DNA from 3 places in the Shewanella sp. BJSY2023SW001 genome. Region 3 is predicted to be linked to each of the others. Evidence: riboswitches for the same ligand, from Rfam matches in the RefSeq annotation. Region 3 holds a riboswitch; each other region holds the start of a gene.
The links. Region 3 has a riboswitch for lysine ahead of lysC (lysine-sensitive aspartokinase 3). Riboswitches for the same ligand answer to the same signal wherever they lie in the genome.

Region 1 (5,314 bases), on a different contig from region 3:
TATGGCCTTGAGCTGAAAAGCATCAAGGCCAGCTTGGGGCAAGGAAGGTGCGAACCACGCCTTGCATCCAGGCCCATAAGCCGACGCAGAGCACACATGGGACTTGTTCGCCCCCTCCCCAACTCACCAAGGCGAGTTGGGTCGCAGCCACAGGTGCACTGTCACTTCATCCCTGTCGTGGTAGAGATGTTTACAAGCCAGCTTAAACTCTGTGATGCCGTTTTCTTTGAGAATGGCCTGCATATTTTCCAATATGGTGCTCACCTCTTTGTAACGGCTCTTCATCGGCAGTTTCAGGTTAAAGATAGCCTCTTTAAACCAGCCATTGATGGCCCAGGCTTCCATCAGTTCGGCCACCCTGGCCGGCTTTTCCACCATGTCACACACCAGCCAATAGATGTTCTTGCGCTTGGGCTCAAAACGGAAACCATCGGCCTGGAAGTGAGTCACCTGGCCGGTTTCCATCAAACCCGCATCCATGGGGCCGTTGTCGACGGCCGATACAAACATGCCGCGGCGCACCAACTGATAGGTCCAGCCGCCGGGACAGGCGCCGAGATCTACGGCGTTGAGACCGCTACGCAAACGCTCTTCCCGCTGCGGCTCGGGAATAAAGTGATTGAAGGCCTCATCCAGTTTCAAAGTCGAGCGGCTGGGCGCATCGGCGGGAAACTTGAGCCTGGGGATCCCCATAAAAAACGGTGACGAGTTATGGCTGTAGGAATAACCGGCAAACGCTTTGCCCGGTGCCACAAAGCACACATGGATTATCGGCCGCTTGGGATTTTCCTTGGTCAGCAGTGTACCACTCTGTTTCAACGACTGACGCAGCGGCACGGTAAACTTGCGGCAGAAGGTCAGCAGCTCTTTGGCTTCGTTGGTATCCGGGGTTTCGACCCTGAGTTCACCGCCCTTGCTAACATCTTCAAGCGCGGCGGTAATTGGCCCTACCCTGTCTTCCGGAGGCAGGTCGCTGAGCAGATCGCCGCAAACAAACATCTGCCGGGCAAAGATCAATGAGTCCAGCGCCAGTTCCTGTGCCAGAGTGTCGGCTTCCCCTTCGGCAAAACATTGAAAGATCACATAGGCATCGTTGTTGTTGGCCTTGACGAAACCACCGACATTGAGCAGTGCCGCCCGATTTTGGATCTCGGCCGCGCACTCTTTTTCATAGCCGGCACGACAAAACAGAAACAGGTTGTTCATTGGTATTTCCAAACAGTGAATCTTACCGGAAAGCCTCCGGCAACTGGCGAAGGCGGCAAGTATATCAGAAGCCTTTTCCCATCGCAGGTTAGTTATTCCATTCCTTGTTGGACTTTAAACCAGCATTAATCTTGATCAGGTATTCAAATACGGCCGAACTTGATGCCGGCACACGACTCTTTACCAAAGCCAACTCCCAAGCTGAATCAAGTAAACGAAATGGCATTACAACAAAACACCCGCCATCAGGGCGGGTGCTGTTAACGCAAGCTATTGAGTGGCAGCTCAGGCATTAGTATTCTTGGGTTGTTGCCATTTGAGCCACACCAATCCCAGCAGGAATAGTACACAGCTACAGGCAAGCCCCAACCATACCGACTCGGTAAAACCGAGCACTATATAACCACCGAGGGAAATAAGCGCCACCAAGACCGCATAAGGCAGCTGAGTCAACACGTGATCGATATGATGACAGCCGGCACCTGTAGATGACAGAATCGTGGTGTCCGATATCGGCGAGCAGTGGTCGCCAAATACAGCACCAGCCAACACGGCCGCCAACATAGGCAACATCATACTGCTGTGGCTGCCCATAGCCATATCGGCAGCAATCGGCAACATGATCCCGAAAGTGCCCCAGCTGGTGCCGGTAGAAAAGGCGGTAAGCCCAGCCAAAATAAATAACACGGCCGGCAGCAAGGCAAAGGGAATATTGCCACTGGCGAGACTGGCCATAAACTTGCCGGTTTCCAATGAGCCTATGATCCCGGCTATGGTCCAGGCAAACATCAGAATATAGATGGCCGGCAACATGGAGCGAGCCCCCGAGGTGAGCGCCTTGAGGATCATCTTGGCTTCAATCTTCTGGATAAAGGCCAGCAGCAGCGTTACCACCAGTCCGATGGAAGCGCCAAAAAACAGTGACGAGCCCACATCGGTTTTCTCAAAGGCACCTATGATGCTGAAAGGCAGGCTTTCTGCCGCCAGGGCATCGGCGCCGCTGGAAACCATAAAGTAGAAGGTCGCCACCACCAAGACACCTATGGGCAGGAACAGGCCGTGCACCTGACCGGTTTCCGCCTCGGGCAGATCGGCATTGGCACCTGGCGGCAGTCCCTTGGACTCATCATAGAGATTGCCTTTACGGGCATTAAGCTCGTGTTTGCGCATGGCGCCGATATCCAGCTCCATATAGGCCACGCATAGCAAGAGCGCCAGGGCAAACAGGGCATAGAAGTTCATCGGGATCATCTGCACGAAAGCGCTCAGATGTCCGGTCTCGGTAAAACCATGAGCCGTGAGAATACCGCCGATAAGGGCAATAATATAGGCACCCCAGCTGGAAACCGGCGAGATAACGCACACAGGCGCTGCGGTTGAATCCAAAAGATACGCCAGTTTGGAGCGGGAGATATAATATCTGTCGGTCAGCGGTCTAGCGATACTGCCCACCACCAGGCTGTTGAAGTAGTCATCGATAAACACCACACAACCGAGAAACATGGTTAGCAGCTTAGCATCACGACGATTGCGGATATGCTGTCTGGCCCAGTTAGCAAAGGCTCTGGCAGAGCCACTAACAGTAATCAGTGCAGTGATCATTCCCAGCAGCACCAGGAACCCCAGAATATACAGGTTCCAGGCATTAAAAGCGCCATCGTCCCAAACCAGGGAAAGCACCCTTTGCCCCAGATAAACCCCGGTATCCAACACCGACCATTGATTGAGCAACAAGGCTCCGATCAGTATTCCCAGCCCTAGAGATAACAACACCCGCCGGGTGAAGATCGCCAATAAAATTGCCACAACCGGCGGCAACAAAGAGAGTGCCGAGTCGGCATAACTTAGTACTGTCATTGAGTCTTGTTCTTCGTTAAATACGAATGGAGGGCAACTGAACTGGTGGGAAAAGGCAAAAACATACCGAGTAGCACCTGTCCTTTCAGTAGCGCTCCATAGTAACGTCAATCTGTCATCCCGACAGAATATACTATGGCAGTGCTGCCCCTATTTGGTAACAGCCCCAGCGGTGGACTTTGATGAGTCGCAACCCCTTCGGCACCAAATCCTTTCGCGATACATAAACGGAATCACCCTGCTTACCGCTACTGATATTTAGTGCGCCTCTACTTCTCAGGACGCCTGATTTCAGGCGTGAGGCACATAAAAACATAGGCGGCTTTGAGGATGCTACCCCAAAGCCGCCTATCGTGACCTAGATCACAGATTAAATCAACTCGTTCAACTTGGGCACCACATCAAACAGATCAGCTTCCAGACCATAATCGGCAACCTGGAAAATAGGCGCTTCAGGATCTTTATTGATAGCCACTATGACTTTTGAATCCTTCATCCCGGCCAGATGCTGAATCGCTCCGGAGATACCCACAGCGATATACAGCTCTGGCGCCACAATTTTACCTGTCTGACCGACCTGCAAATCGTTAGGAACAAATCCGGCATCTACGGCGGCCCGTGATGCACCTACGGCGGCGCCAAGCTTATCGGCCAAGGTTTCCAGCATGGCAAAGTTTTCGCCACTGCCCATACCGCGACCACCGGAAACAATCACTCTGGCACTGCCAAGCTCCGGACGAGCCGACTCGGTCAAACTCTGAGAGACAAAGCTGCTCTTGGCGTCAAAGACGCTGTCGAGCTGATTGATTTCAGCTGAACCTGTCTCGGCAACGGCGTCGAAGGCGCTGGCGCGCACTGTGGCCACTTTCTTGTTATCCAGACTCTTAACGGTCGCCATGGCGTTACCGGCATAGACGGGACGGACAAAAGTATCGGCATCGATCACCTTGGTGATCTCAGAAAGTTGAGCCACATCCAGCAAAGCCGCCACTCTTGGCAGTATATCCTTACCCTGGCTTGAGGCTGCAGCCAGAATATGGCTGTAGTCGCCACTCAAAGACAAGATGAGCTCACCAATATTGTCGGCAAGATGAGCACCATAGGCAGGATTATCGGCCAACAGTACTTTACTGACACCTTCAAGCTTGGCGGCGGCATCGGCTGCGGCCTTGCAATCCTGACCGGCAACCAAGAGGTGAATATCTCCACCTATGGCTTTGGCCGCGGCGACGACTTTGGCTGTGTCCTGTTTCAGGCTGGCATTATCGTGTTCTGCTATTACTAATACGGCCATTTAGATCACCTTCGCTTCGTTTTTCAACTTGTCCACCAGCTCCTCAACGGAAGCCACCATCACACCCGCCTGACGGCTGGCCGGCGTTGCTACCTCCAACACCTGTACGTGCTGCTTGAGAGTCACTTCCAGATCCTCAATGCTCATGGTTTCCAGCGGCTTGCGCTTGGCCTTCATGATATTGGGCAAAGAAGCATAGCGAGGCTCATTCAGACGCAGATCCGCTGTAACTACAGCCGGTAGAGGCATGGACAGAGTCTGTAAACCACCATCCACTTCACGGGTAACCAGCAAAGTTTCACCTTCCAGCTTCACTTCAGATGCAAAGGTTGCCTGAGGCATACCGGCGAGCGCCGCCAGCATCTGTCCGGTCTGATTGTTATCACCATCGATGGACTGCTTGCCGAGCAGAATTAGCTGCGCCTGCTCTTTGTCCTGCACTGCCTTGAGTAACTTGGCAATAGAAAGGGGCACCAGCTCTTCATCGGTTTCAATGTGAATGGCACGGTCGGCGCCCAGAGCCAATGCGGTACGCAGTTGCTCCTGTGCCGCCTTGGGACCTATGCTGACAACAACGACCTCAGAAGCACTGCCGGCTTCTTTTAGACGTACGGCTTCTTCTACCGCAATTTCACAAAATGGATTCAACGCCATTTTCAGGTTGGCTGTTTCAACGCCTGTATTGTCAGCCTTGACCCTGACCTTAACATTGGCATCGACCACACGTTTTACTGGCACCAATACTTTCATAGGGTTTCCTTCCTACACCTTGTATCTTATGTGGATTACGTACCGATGATACCAGATACATCAGTACAGGATGGCTCAACTTTACGTGCTGTTGACGTTAACGTCAACAGTAGTTTAAACGCTCGTTTGCCAATTCTGTCACACTTTATGGTCAGTTTTTTGAACACTTGGCAACTTTTATGGTCGTAGAATTGAAATAAATAAAGA
Region 2 (5,314 bases), on a different contig from region 3:
GTTGATAGCATAGGTAAAATACTCGTGATATTTTCCTGGAGTCGATACTTGGTTGTTTTAATAAAAGAGGATAATATTTGCGCGATTTTTGTCCGGTATGGCCGGGCAAGTCTCATCCAATTGAAATAAGGAGCCGATATGGCCAAACATATTAAGCAGACTGCACAGCTGGAGCATGAATCCGGTCGTGGACAGATCAAAGATAATGCCCTCAAGGCGGTGGTGACCAGTTCACTGTTTCGCTGTCGCAGCGAGAAGCCGAAGAAGGGCAAAGGATCATACAGTCGTAAAGGACGCAATCAAAAGGGGCAACAGGGTGTTGCCCCTTTTGATTTTATGACTCTAATCTTTTCACCCTGCTGACACCTCAATAAAGATTTCTCCAAGGTGTTGGGAGAGTTTATTCCGGCATCTGCACCAGTTCGGCCCACAGATCGTGCTCATCAGAATGAGTGATCAGTGCGCGCACCATGTCCCCTGGGCTTAGTTCCACTTCACCGTTTAAGAATACCATGCCGTCGATTTCAGGCGCATCGGCATAGCAGCGGCCAATGGCGCCTTCCTCGTCCACATCATCGATAAGGACATCCAGCTCACGGCCTACCAGGCGCGCCAGCCGCTCGGCACTGATCTCGGCCTGCACCTGCATGAAACGCTCATAGCGGTCCTGCTTGACCTCTTCACTGATAAGCTCGGCCAAGGTATTGGCCACGGCGCCATCGACTTCCGAGTACTTGAAGCAGCCCACTCGGTCCAGCCTTGCTTCACGCAGGAAGTCCAGCAGGATTTCGAAGTCTTCTTCGGTTTCACCGGGGAAGCCGACGATAAAGGTTGAGCGGATCACCAGATCCGGGCAGATTTCACGCCATTTCTTGATGGCGTCCAACTGGCGGTCGACCCGGCCGGGGCGCTTCATCATCTTGAGCACGCGAGGGCTGGCGTGCTGCAGTGGCAGATCCAGATAGGGCAGGATCAGTCCTTCGGCCATCAGCGGGATCAGCTCATCGACCCAAGGGTAAGGGTAGACATAGTGCAGGCGCACCCACACACCCATCTTGCCCAGGTGGCGGGCCAGGGTAGTGATATCCTGCTTCACCGGCATGCCGTTCCAGAAATCGGTGCGGCCGCCCTTGTCTTTGCCGTAGGCCGAGGTGTCCTGGCTGACGACCAGAATTTCCTGAACGCCACTTTCCACCAGGCGTTTGGCTTCATCCAGCACGCTGCCGACACTGCGGCTGTCCAGATCGCCCCTCAACGCCGGAATGATGCAGAAGGTACAGCGGTTGTCGCAGCCTTCGGAAATCTTCAGGTAGGCATAATGCTTGGGGGTCAGCTTAACGCCGGCTTGTGGGATCAGCGAGGTGAAGGGGTTGTGCTCTGGCTTGGGCACATATTTGTGCACATGGTTCAGTACGGCTTCATAGCTGTGGGGGCCGGTGATCTCCAGTACATCCGGATGCACTTCGCGGATCTGGTTTTCCTTGGCGCCCAGGCAGCCGGTGACTATCACCTTGCCGTTTTCTTCCAGCGCTTCACGCACGGCATCCAGCGACTCTTCCACCGCGGCATCGATAAAGCCACAGGTGTTGACTATTACCAGGTCGGCATTGTCATAGCTGTTGGTAACCTCATAGCCGTCGATGCGCAGTTGGGTGAGGATCCGCTCGGAATCCACCAGGTTTTTGGGGCAGCCCAGGCTGACAAAGCCGATGCGATTGCCGCTGGTTTGGGCCTCGGCAGGGCTGTTTTCCTGTGCCAGAGTCTTGGCCGGAGTGTCCAGAGTCGTGGTCTGCTTGGGATCAAAAATGTCGACTGATTTCTTCAAGAGCTGTTTTCCGCAATGCTAAAGCTGATGGAGCACGCTTGGGTGCCGGTAAAATTGGCGGCGATTATACCTCAGCCATAGAAAAGGTACAGTTGGGCTGGCTAATTTATGTTCTATGTTGCCATCTCGGTTGCCGCTTCAAAACGTCGTTGAAAAATTTTTTGATTTTTTTAACCCTTTTGTCAGCCGGCTGCGTTTCTATGGTCAACGAAAGCGAACTTTTTGGAGAACCAAGATGAAAAAATCTCTGCTGAATCTGGCGCTGATAGGCGCATTGTTACCCGCTACTCTGATGAGCCACTCAGTACTGGCTCAGGATAGACCTCTACTGGAAACCACAGGCGTCAGCCAGATACAGGTTGAGCCCGATATGGCCGAAATCCATGTTGAAGTGTCATTAAGCGAATCTGATGCCAAGGCGGCCAAGGCCGCATCCGACCAGGCGGTGGCCGCTTTTATCGAGCGCCTGCTCAAGGCCGGGGTCGCCAAGGAGTCGATTGCCGCCGCCAATCTGAATCTGCAACCTGAGTATGTTTACCTCAAGGACAAGGCGCCCGAGCTCAAGGGGTATCGCGCCAGTCGCAGTGTGACAGTGTTGGTGAAACAGTTGGATCAGCTCAATCCCATACTGGACTCGGCGTTAATAGGCGGGATCAACAAGGTGAACCAGATCAACCTTAAGTCCAGTAAAGAAGCCGAGATGCGCAAGCAGGCGCGGCAGGCGGCCATTGAAGATGCCAAGCAAAAGGCCAGTGAACTGGCGGCCGGATTCGGCGAGAAACTCGATGGCGTCTGGTCGATTCGTTATTTCGACCAAGGCCCGGTGCGTCCTGTGATGTACAAGGCCGCCATGATGGCCGAAGGCGCTATCAACCAGAGCTATGAGTATGGCCAGGTAACCTTCTCCGACAGGGTCGAGGTCAGCTACAAGCTGCGTGACTGAGGTAAGCATTCGGGTGAGAGCCGTTGGCTCGCTGATGGAGCGAAGCAGTTTTTAACCGTGGCTCGTGAACAAGCGGTGCCGGTATTGCTAGGCCGTGACATGAGTCACTTCCTCTGGGCGTAATGCCCGCCTAGCGGGATATTTACCGCCAGAGGCGCAATCCGGCTTGCTATTGGAGCTGTGATAGTTAGAATGCCAGTCGAATACCTTTGAGTAGAGGCGCGCTGCCTAAAAGTAACCGGGAAGAGGGTGATGCCTTTGAGGCCCGGGGAAAGGAGTCGGCGCCGAAGTAGCCAGGCCATCAAACCTAGCTGCTGGTTCTGTATCTAACAGGTGCAGGACTGCCATAGTCATCCACTATGGAGCGCTACCTGAAGGAGCTGAGAAGTTTCTGCCCTCCTTGGTCTGAGTTTCTTCGATCCTATCGGTAGATCTCCACCTTTCTTGGTGTAAAGAGATCATGAATATCATGCATTTTGCGGACTCTCCCTGGTCCATAGTTCCTCCTCTGCTGGCGGTTGCGCTGGCGATCATCACCCGTAGAGTACTGCTCTCCCTTGGGGTAGGCATAGTCGCCGGCAGCCTGATGTTGCAGCAGTTTTCACCGCTGCAATCGCTGCGCTACCTGTTTGACAGTGTGCTGAAAATCTTCTGGGTCGATGGTGCTCCCAACAGCGATAACCTGAATATGTTGCTGTTTATGCTGCTGCTGGGTGGGCTTATCAGCTTGATGACCGCCTCGGGTGCGACCCGGGCCTTCGCCGAATGGGCCGCCAGGCGCTGCCAGAGCCGCAAGGGCGCCAAGTCGCTCACCGGCTTGATGGTGTTTGCCTTTTTTATTGACGACTTTTTCCACAGCCTGTCGGTGGGGCCCATTTGCCGCCCTGTGACCGACAGATTCCAGATCTCCCGCGCCAAGCTGGCCTATCTGCTGGACTCGACTGCGGCGCCCGTATGCGTATTGATGCCCATTTCTTCCTGGGGAGCCTATATCATCGCCCTGGTGGGCGGCATACTCGTGGCCCATGGGGTGACAGAGCAGAGCCCGATCGCCGCTTTTGTGCAGATGATCCCCATGAACCTCTATGCGGTATTTACCCTGATCATGGTGGTGGTGGTGATCGCTTTCCAACTGGATATTGGGCCGATGCGACAGCATGAGCAGCGGGCGCTCGAAGGTAAGCTCTGGGATGAATCCAAGGGCAGGCCCATAGGATTGGATATGGAAGCCCCGGCCGACAGCCGCGGCGGCATGCTGGATATGGTGTTGCCGATAGTGACACTGACGGCGGCGAGTATCTATTTCATGCTGGACTCAGGGGCTCAGGTATTGGCCGCCAATGGTCAGGCCTTCAGTGTGCTGGGCGCCTTTGAACATACCAATGTGGGCTCATCTTTGGTTTATGGCGCCCTTTGCAGCCTGGCGGTGTCCGGCTTGTTGGCCCTGCGTCTCGGCCTTGGGATATCCACTTGGCTGCGCGCCGCCCCCAGAGGCGTCATGGCCATGTTGCCGGCTATCAATATACTGCTGTTTGCCTGGACCATAGGCGCCGTGGTGCGTGACATGGAAACCGGCAAATATCTCGCTAGCCTGGCTAACGGCAACCTGCCCGCAGGGCTGCTGCCTGTGGTGGTGTTTGTGCTTTCCTGCGCCATGGCCTTTGCCACAGGCACCAGTTGGGGCACTTTCGGTATCATGTTGCCGCTCGCCGGTGATATGGCTGCCGCCAGCGATATCCAGCTCCTGCTGCCCATGTTGTCGGCTGTGCTGGCCGGCGCTGTGTTTGGCGATCACAGTTCGCCCATCTCCAGTACCAGTATTCTGTCGGCCACCGGTGCCGGCTGTCACCATATAGACCACGTACTGACCCAGTTGCCTTATGCCCTGACAGTCGCCTTCGGGGCAGCGCTCGGTTATCTGGCCATGGGGCTGCTGCATTCCACCCTGGCCGGTTTCCTGGTGAGTGCCGCTTGGTTTGCACTCTTCTGCCTCTACCACGCCAGGCGTTTCCAGGCGGCTCCCGAGGCCGCCATCGGCTGAGGCTGAGATGGGATACCAAAACGCCCCGGGAGTTTTTCCGGGGCTTTTTACTCTTGCCAAAGGCTTGCGCGAAGATAAGGAGTCTCAGTGATCCAGATAGAGATAGTTCTGCCAGCTTTTCATCCTTATCAATACCTTACGCATGATTGATACATGCTCAAAGCTGTCGGAATAGATGGCGATCTCCACATTGGTACCCAGTGGCAAATGATACTGACTCAGGTCATCCAGCGGCTTGAGTTTCACCAGAGGTCGGCCGTTGAGGCGAATTTGTGACGAGCCATAGAGCTGCCCCTGCGCCTGCACCTGAGATTCACCTATGGCCGGCAGCACTTCGACCACTTCGGCTTGAAACACTTTGCCCGGCAGAGCGCGGAAGATCAGCTCGGCCTTGAAACCGGGTTTCAGCCGCAGCAGCGAGTTTTGCCTAAAGGCGCCGACAAAGAAGCGCTCCTCCTGATGGACAAAGGTCATCACAGGCCTGAAGGGCATGGGCACCACCATC
Region 3 (5,314 bases):
GTCTGACTGGCGTACGTGTTAAGGCTGACGTGCCACTGGCAGAAATGTTCGGTTACATCGGTCACCTGCGTACCATGACTTCTGGTCGTGGTCAGTTCTCCATGGAGTTCTCTCACTATGCTCCATGTCCTGCCAACGTGGCTGAGACTGTTATCGCAGAAACCAAGGCTCGTAACGCAGCCAAGAAATAAGGATTAATTATCCTGATAAAAACCCGCCTTGATGGCGGGTTTTTTTATGGGCGAATATCCAGTGCCACTAAGCCAGCAGAATCAAGTTTGTACTCAGTTCGGCGGATGCCGCTGAATATCAATGGGCAATCGTATGGCAACTGTTTCCGAAACTGGTATATGTGGCAAAGGAGCTACCTAAGATAAAGGAGCTATCTAAGATAAAGGCGCTGGGATTGGCAGAGCATTACCGTGAGGAAATCACAGCAAATATCAGTAGAAGGGGGAGTGGTGATAGCAGATAAACAAAAGCCAGCTCGATAAGCTGGCTTTGTTCAGGGCCGATAACGCGTGTTTATCAGTCTTCCAGGTTACCGCAGAAACGGTAGCCTTCGCCGTGGATGGTGGCGATGATTTCCGGTGTATCAGGCACACTTTCGAAGTGCTTACGGATACGGCGGATAGTCACATCAACAGTACGGTCATGTGGCTTAAGCTCACGGCCGGTCATCTTCATCAGCAACTCGGCGCGGCTGAGGATCTTGCCTGGGTTTTCCACAAAGTGCAGCATGGCGCGGAATTCGCTACGCGGCAGCTTGTAAGACTCACCCTGAGGGCTGACCAGTGAACGGCTGTTGATCTCCAGGCTCCAACCATTGAAACGATAATGTTCCACGGCGGCCTTTTCTTCAATTTCAGCACCTGAGCTGTTGACACGAGTCAGCAGGTTGCGGGCACGAATAGTCAACTCACGAGGGTTGAACGGTTTGGTGATGTAATCATCGGCACCGATTTCCAGGCCCAAGATCTTGTCTACTTCGTTATCACGACCGGTAAGGAAGATGAGGCCGATATTGTTGATTTCGCGCAACTCCCGCGCCAACAGCAAACCATTCTTACCTGGCAGATTGATATCCATAACCACCAGGTTCACCTTGTTTTCCTGCAAGGCTTTGTGCATCTCTGCGCCATCATTGGCTTCGGTTACCACATAACCTTCTGCCTCGAAAATACTTCTCAGCGTGTTACGGGTAACGGCTTCATCTTCAACGATCAGAATGTGCGGGTTTTGCATGTTATTTACCTAATTAAATCAGTTTATCTAACCATGAGCGCGGGTGACGCTCCGCTATACTCTCTAAAACGCCAACATTCACAGGGTTCACGTAAGTGCTGTTCAAAACTGAAATGAAACGGCAACACACTTCATGATTAGCAAAAAGTATGCTCTCCACCTGGAGAGGCGCGAACTGTACTCTCTAGGATTCCCAGTGGCGGGATTTAGTTCCTGAAAGACATGGAAAATCCAGAAAATGCGATCTTAAAACCAGATTACATTTGGTACAGAGTCGTTATCATTAGAGACTTATGCTGTCGCGTAATGGCGCTAGCCTGGTCACACGCTTAACTCTAGGTCTCTGTCGATACAATCCATTGTACTAGGATTAGGCATTTGTTAACAAATGAAATGTTAACAAATTAATGTTTAACTATGATCTAAGTCACAAGTTTTTATGTTAGATATTGAAACTTAAGCGTTTTGTGTTTTGTCTTACTGTGAGCTTGCTCACGGGGCTAGGGGATTTCGTAAGCCTTTGCTAGAATAACTCCGGTTCATTAGAGACAGATACTACAATGGATGCTGCATTTGAAAGTCTCTGGCAGTACTACCAGAGCGCATGCTTTTTTTTGACTCAGTCGTTTTCTTCCGCTGTTCCTTTTGCGATTGTCACCGCCCATAACCCTCTGGGGCAAAAATTGACTTCCTGCCAGAACCGTCTTCTCGATCGGCAATTACAAGGTGATATTGATAAGCTCGGCATACCCTATCGGGCCATTATAGGTGCGGCTGAGGATCTCAGTCATATGGAAAAAAGTTGGGCCCTGTTTTTGGATAAGGCTGCGGCAATCGAACTGGCATTCAAGTACCGTCAGAATGCACTTTATTATGTGGATAAAGGCTTACTGACATTAGTGCCCTGCCATAAAGGCAAGCATGAAATAGAGCTTGGATTATTTGCAAGCCGAGCTCGTTTGGTCAATGAATTACCTGAACTTAGTGATAAATAAGTTGAGGATATTTCATCGGATGCAAATTAGCATTGACTTCATAAGGGCTTTATTGCTAATTTTTTCATCCCTTTCGCAAGAAAGGAACAGAAGAGGAGCGTTAACTAGGTAGTGAGTCAGAGGAAACCAATTTCCTATGACGGCTCATGAGGGAGATTAACGCCGAGGTCGGGATGCGTATTGGTAACGCTCTCCGGTCGGTTGGTCAGGCTGAATCCTGGCGGCTGTCACCTGGTTTTTGGTGGAGAGCTTCTGGTGACGATCGCTTTGTCCCTACTTTGGGGTGCGTTATCTCAGCACCAGGCTCTTCGAACGTTATCTGTTCGGAGCTTAACTCATGAAGTCTATTCTCGTTGTCGACCTTTCCCTGTCACCTGCCTGTGGGGGAATGCGCTGATGTCTCTTGTTGTTGCCAAGTTTGGCGGTACCTCAGTTGCCGATTATCAGGCGATGAATCGCTGTGCCGATATAGTGCTTGGAAATTCGGCTACTCGTCTGGTTGTGGTGAGTGCATCCAGTGGCGTAACCAATCTGTTGGTGGAGTTGTCTCAGGCAGACATGGGGGATGAGCGCCGTCTCAAATTATTGAAAGATATTGCCAGCATTCAATATGCGATTCTGGACAAACTTGGTAGACCTGCTGCTGTTGCCGCGGCGCTGGATGCCTTGCTCAGCCGTATGGCAACGCTCAGTGCCAAGCTGTTGCAGGGGCCGAGTAATGCTATGGTTGATGAGATCCTGTCCCTTGGTGAGCAATGCTCTTCAGCGCTGTTTGCCGCGGTATTGAGAGAACGCGGTGCCAAGGCCAGCGCCTTTGATGTGCGTCAGGTGATGCGTACCGATAGCCATTTCGGCAAGGCCGAACCACAAATCGCCGAACTGAAGCGACTGGCGACAGAGAAATTACAACCCTTGCTTGAGCAGCAACTGTTGGTGACCCAGGGGTTTATCGGTGCCGATGCCGAGGGGCGAACAACTACCCTTGGGCGTGGCGGCAGTGATTATTCCGCGGCTCTGTTGGCAGAAGCTTTGCAAGCCGATGCGGTTGAGATCTGGACCGATGTAGAAGGGATTTACACCACAGATCCCAGACTGGCTCCCAACGCCAGGCCTATCGCAGAAATCAGTTTTAATGAGGCGGCGGAGATGGCTACTTTTGGCGCCAAGGTGTTACACCCTGCCACCATCTTGCCGGCGGTGCGCCAACAGATCCAAGTGTTTGTCGGTTCCAGTCGGGCGCCGGAAAAAGGCGGCACCTGGATCCGCCATCAAGTGGAAGATGAGCCGGTATTCAGGGCCGTTGCCGTGAGACGAGATCAGACCCTGCTTAACTTGCATAGTTTGCAGATGTTGCATGCCCAGGGCTTTTTGGCTGAGACCTTTGCTGTGTTGGCGCGGCACAAGATCAGTGTCGATCTCATTACCACCTCAGAGGTGAATGTGTCGCTGACCCTGGACAAAACAGGTTCAGATTCAGCCGGTAAGGGGCTTCTGACGGAAGCTCTGCTGCAGGAGTTATCGCAAAACTGCCGGGTGCGGGTGGAAGACAAGCTGGCTCTGGTGGCGATCATTGGCAACAAGATAGCCACTACCGCCGGGATCTGTCGCCGGGTATTTGAAGTGCTCGAACCCCATAACGTCCGAATGATCTGTCAGGGTGCCAGTCCACACAATCTCTGTGTCTTGGTGTCTGAAGCCGAAGCCGGTGATGTGGTGGCCGCTTTGCATCGTAACTTATTTGAAGGTGCTCAGGATGCAGCTTGAACACCTGCAGGTTGGGGAGCTGGCCGCAGGTCAGCCTCTCACCATCCCCATATATCGCTTCAAAGGCACCGGTCATTCGGCGCCCAGCGTCTATATTCAGGCCAATGTGCATGGCGCCGAGGTACAGGGCAATGCGGTGATTTTGCAATTGTTGCAGTACTTCAAGGCGCATCCGCCTCTGGGAGATGTCACTCTGGTGCCTTTGGCCAACCCCTTGGGGATCAACCAGAAAAGCGGTGAGTTTACCTTGGGCCGCTTCGATCCCATCACAGGTATTAACTGGAACCGAGCCTATCTTGAGCAGGTCGTCCATCTGGATGACTGGTATCCGCAGTATAGTGAGCTGCCGGAGCAAGCACTGTTTGATGCTTTTCGTCAGCTTCTCATTGCCAACTGTGAGCAGGCATTGGCCAATCCCTGGGGAGTGACGACCGGCCAGAGATTGGCGCTCAATCTGCAGAAACTGGCACATGGCGCTGACATAGTGCTGGATCTGCACACCGGCCCCAAGTCCTGTAAACACCTTTATTGCCCCGAGTATGAGCTGTCAGCTGCCGGCTACTTTCATATTCCCTACACCTTGGTGATGCCTAAAGGCTTTGGCGGTGCCATGGATGAAGCGGCCTTTAATCCCTGGTGGCAACTCAGCGATTATGCCAAGAGTAGGGGGCGAGATCTAAAAGTCGCAGTATCGGCCTTTACTTTGGAGCTTGGCAGTCAGGAGCGTATCGATCTTGCCGATGCCAGTCGGGATGCGGAAGGAATATTAAGTTATCTGAGTTATAGAGAGGTGATAGCCCAAAGCGTACTGCCGCAGGTGATGCCGCGTTTTGCTTGTTTGCTGAAAGACTATCGAAAGTTTCACGCACCTATGGCGGGTATGGTGGAGTATCTGGCCGAGCCGGGAGTGCCTTTGCCCGCCGGCGCGCCTCTGGTCAATATTCTCAGGCTCGACCGAGTCGATGTTGGCACAGAGGTTACCAAGCTCTCACTTGAGGAAGATGTGATCCCCGTGCTGCATTTTGCCTCGGCGTCTGTGCACCAAGGGACTGAGCTCTACAAGGTGATGACCAACTACTTTACTCTTTCTGATTAAGTTAGGTCCGGTGTGAGCCGGAGTTTAACGTCTATCATTCTGTAAATTGCTGATAAATTGTAATTTTTTGTGTATTTGTTTTTCAATTGTATCCATGGGTGTTACAAATGTTGGCGCCCTTGTATTTAGGGTGTTTTTAAAACGGAAACATAAAACAACAATAAACAGTCTTAATGGGAGTAGACAATTGAAGAGTCAAGTTGCAATAGCTGTT

Region 1: linked by a shared signal. The riboswitch ahead of ACMHXH_RS13070 (Na+/H+ antiporter NhaC family protein) and the one ahead of lysC (lysine-sensitive aspartokinase 3) in region 3 are both predicted to bind lysine.
Region 2: linked by a shared signal. The riboswitch ahead of ACMHXH_RS14730 (Na+/H+ antiporter NhaC family protein) and the one ahead of lysC (lysine-sensitive aspartokinase 3) in region 3 are both predicted to bind lysine.

What each region holds. Positions count from the first base shown of each region.
Region 1 covers NZ_JBKORF010000055.1:3,122-8,435, forward strand. The annotation lists gene ACMHXH_RS13060 (hypothetical protein) at 1-16, shown strand, start outside; gene rlmM (23S rRNA (cytidine(2498)-2'-O)-methyltransferase RlmM) at 124-1,206, opposite strand; gene ACMHXH_RS13070 (Na+/H+ antiporter NhaC family protein) at 1,492-3,063, opposite strand; lysine riboswitch at 3,145-3,343, opposite strand; gene ACMHXH_RS13075 (electron transfer flavoprotein subunit alpha/FixB family protein) at 3,434-4,357, opposite strand; gene ACMHXH_RS13080 (electron transfer flavoprotein subunit beta/FixA family protein) at 4,358-5,107, opposite strand.
Region 2 covers NZ_JBKORF010000065.1:33,807-39,120, reverse strand. The annotation lists gene ACMHXH_RS14745 (ribosome alternative rescue factor ArfA) at 139-363, shown strand; gene rimO (30S ribosomal protein S12 methylthiotransferase RimO) at 401-1,825, opposite strand; gene ACMHXH_RS14735 (oxidative stress defense protein) at 2,061-2,768, shown strand; lysine riboswitch at 2,975-3,146, shown strand; gene ACMHXH_RS14730 (Na+/H+ antiporter NhaC family protein) at 3,229-4,809, shown strand; gene ACMHXH_RS14725 (HlyD family secretion protein) at 4,894-5,314, opposite strand, start outside.
Region 3 covers NZ_JBKORF010000010.1:20,343-25,656, reverse strand. The annotation lists gene fusA (elongation factor G) at 1-191, shown strand, start outside; gene arcA (two-component system response regulator ArcA) at 529-1,245, opposite strand; gene ACMHXH_RS01520 (DUF3293 domain-containing protein) at 1,806-2,240, shown strand; lysine riboswitch at 2,323-2,500, shown strand; gene lysC (lysine-sensitive aspartokinase 3) at 2,637-4,004, shown strand; gene ACMHXH_RS01510 (succinylglutamate desuccinylase/aspartoacylase family protein) at 3,994-5,100, shown strand; gene ACMHXH_RS01505 (S8 family serine peptidase) at 5,288-5,314, shown strand, end outside.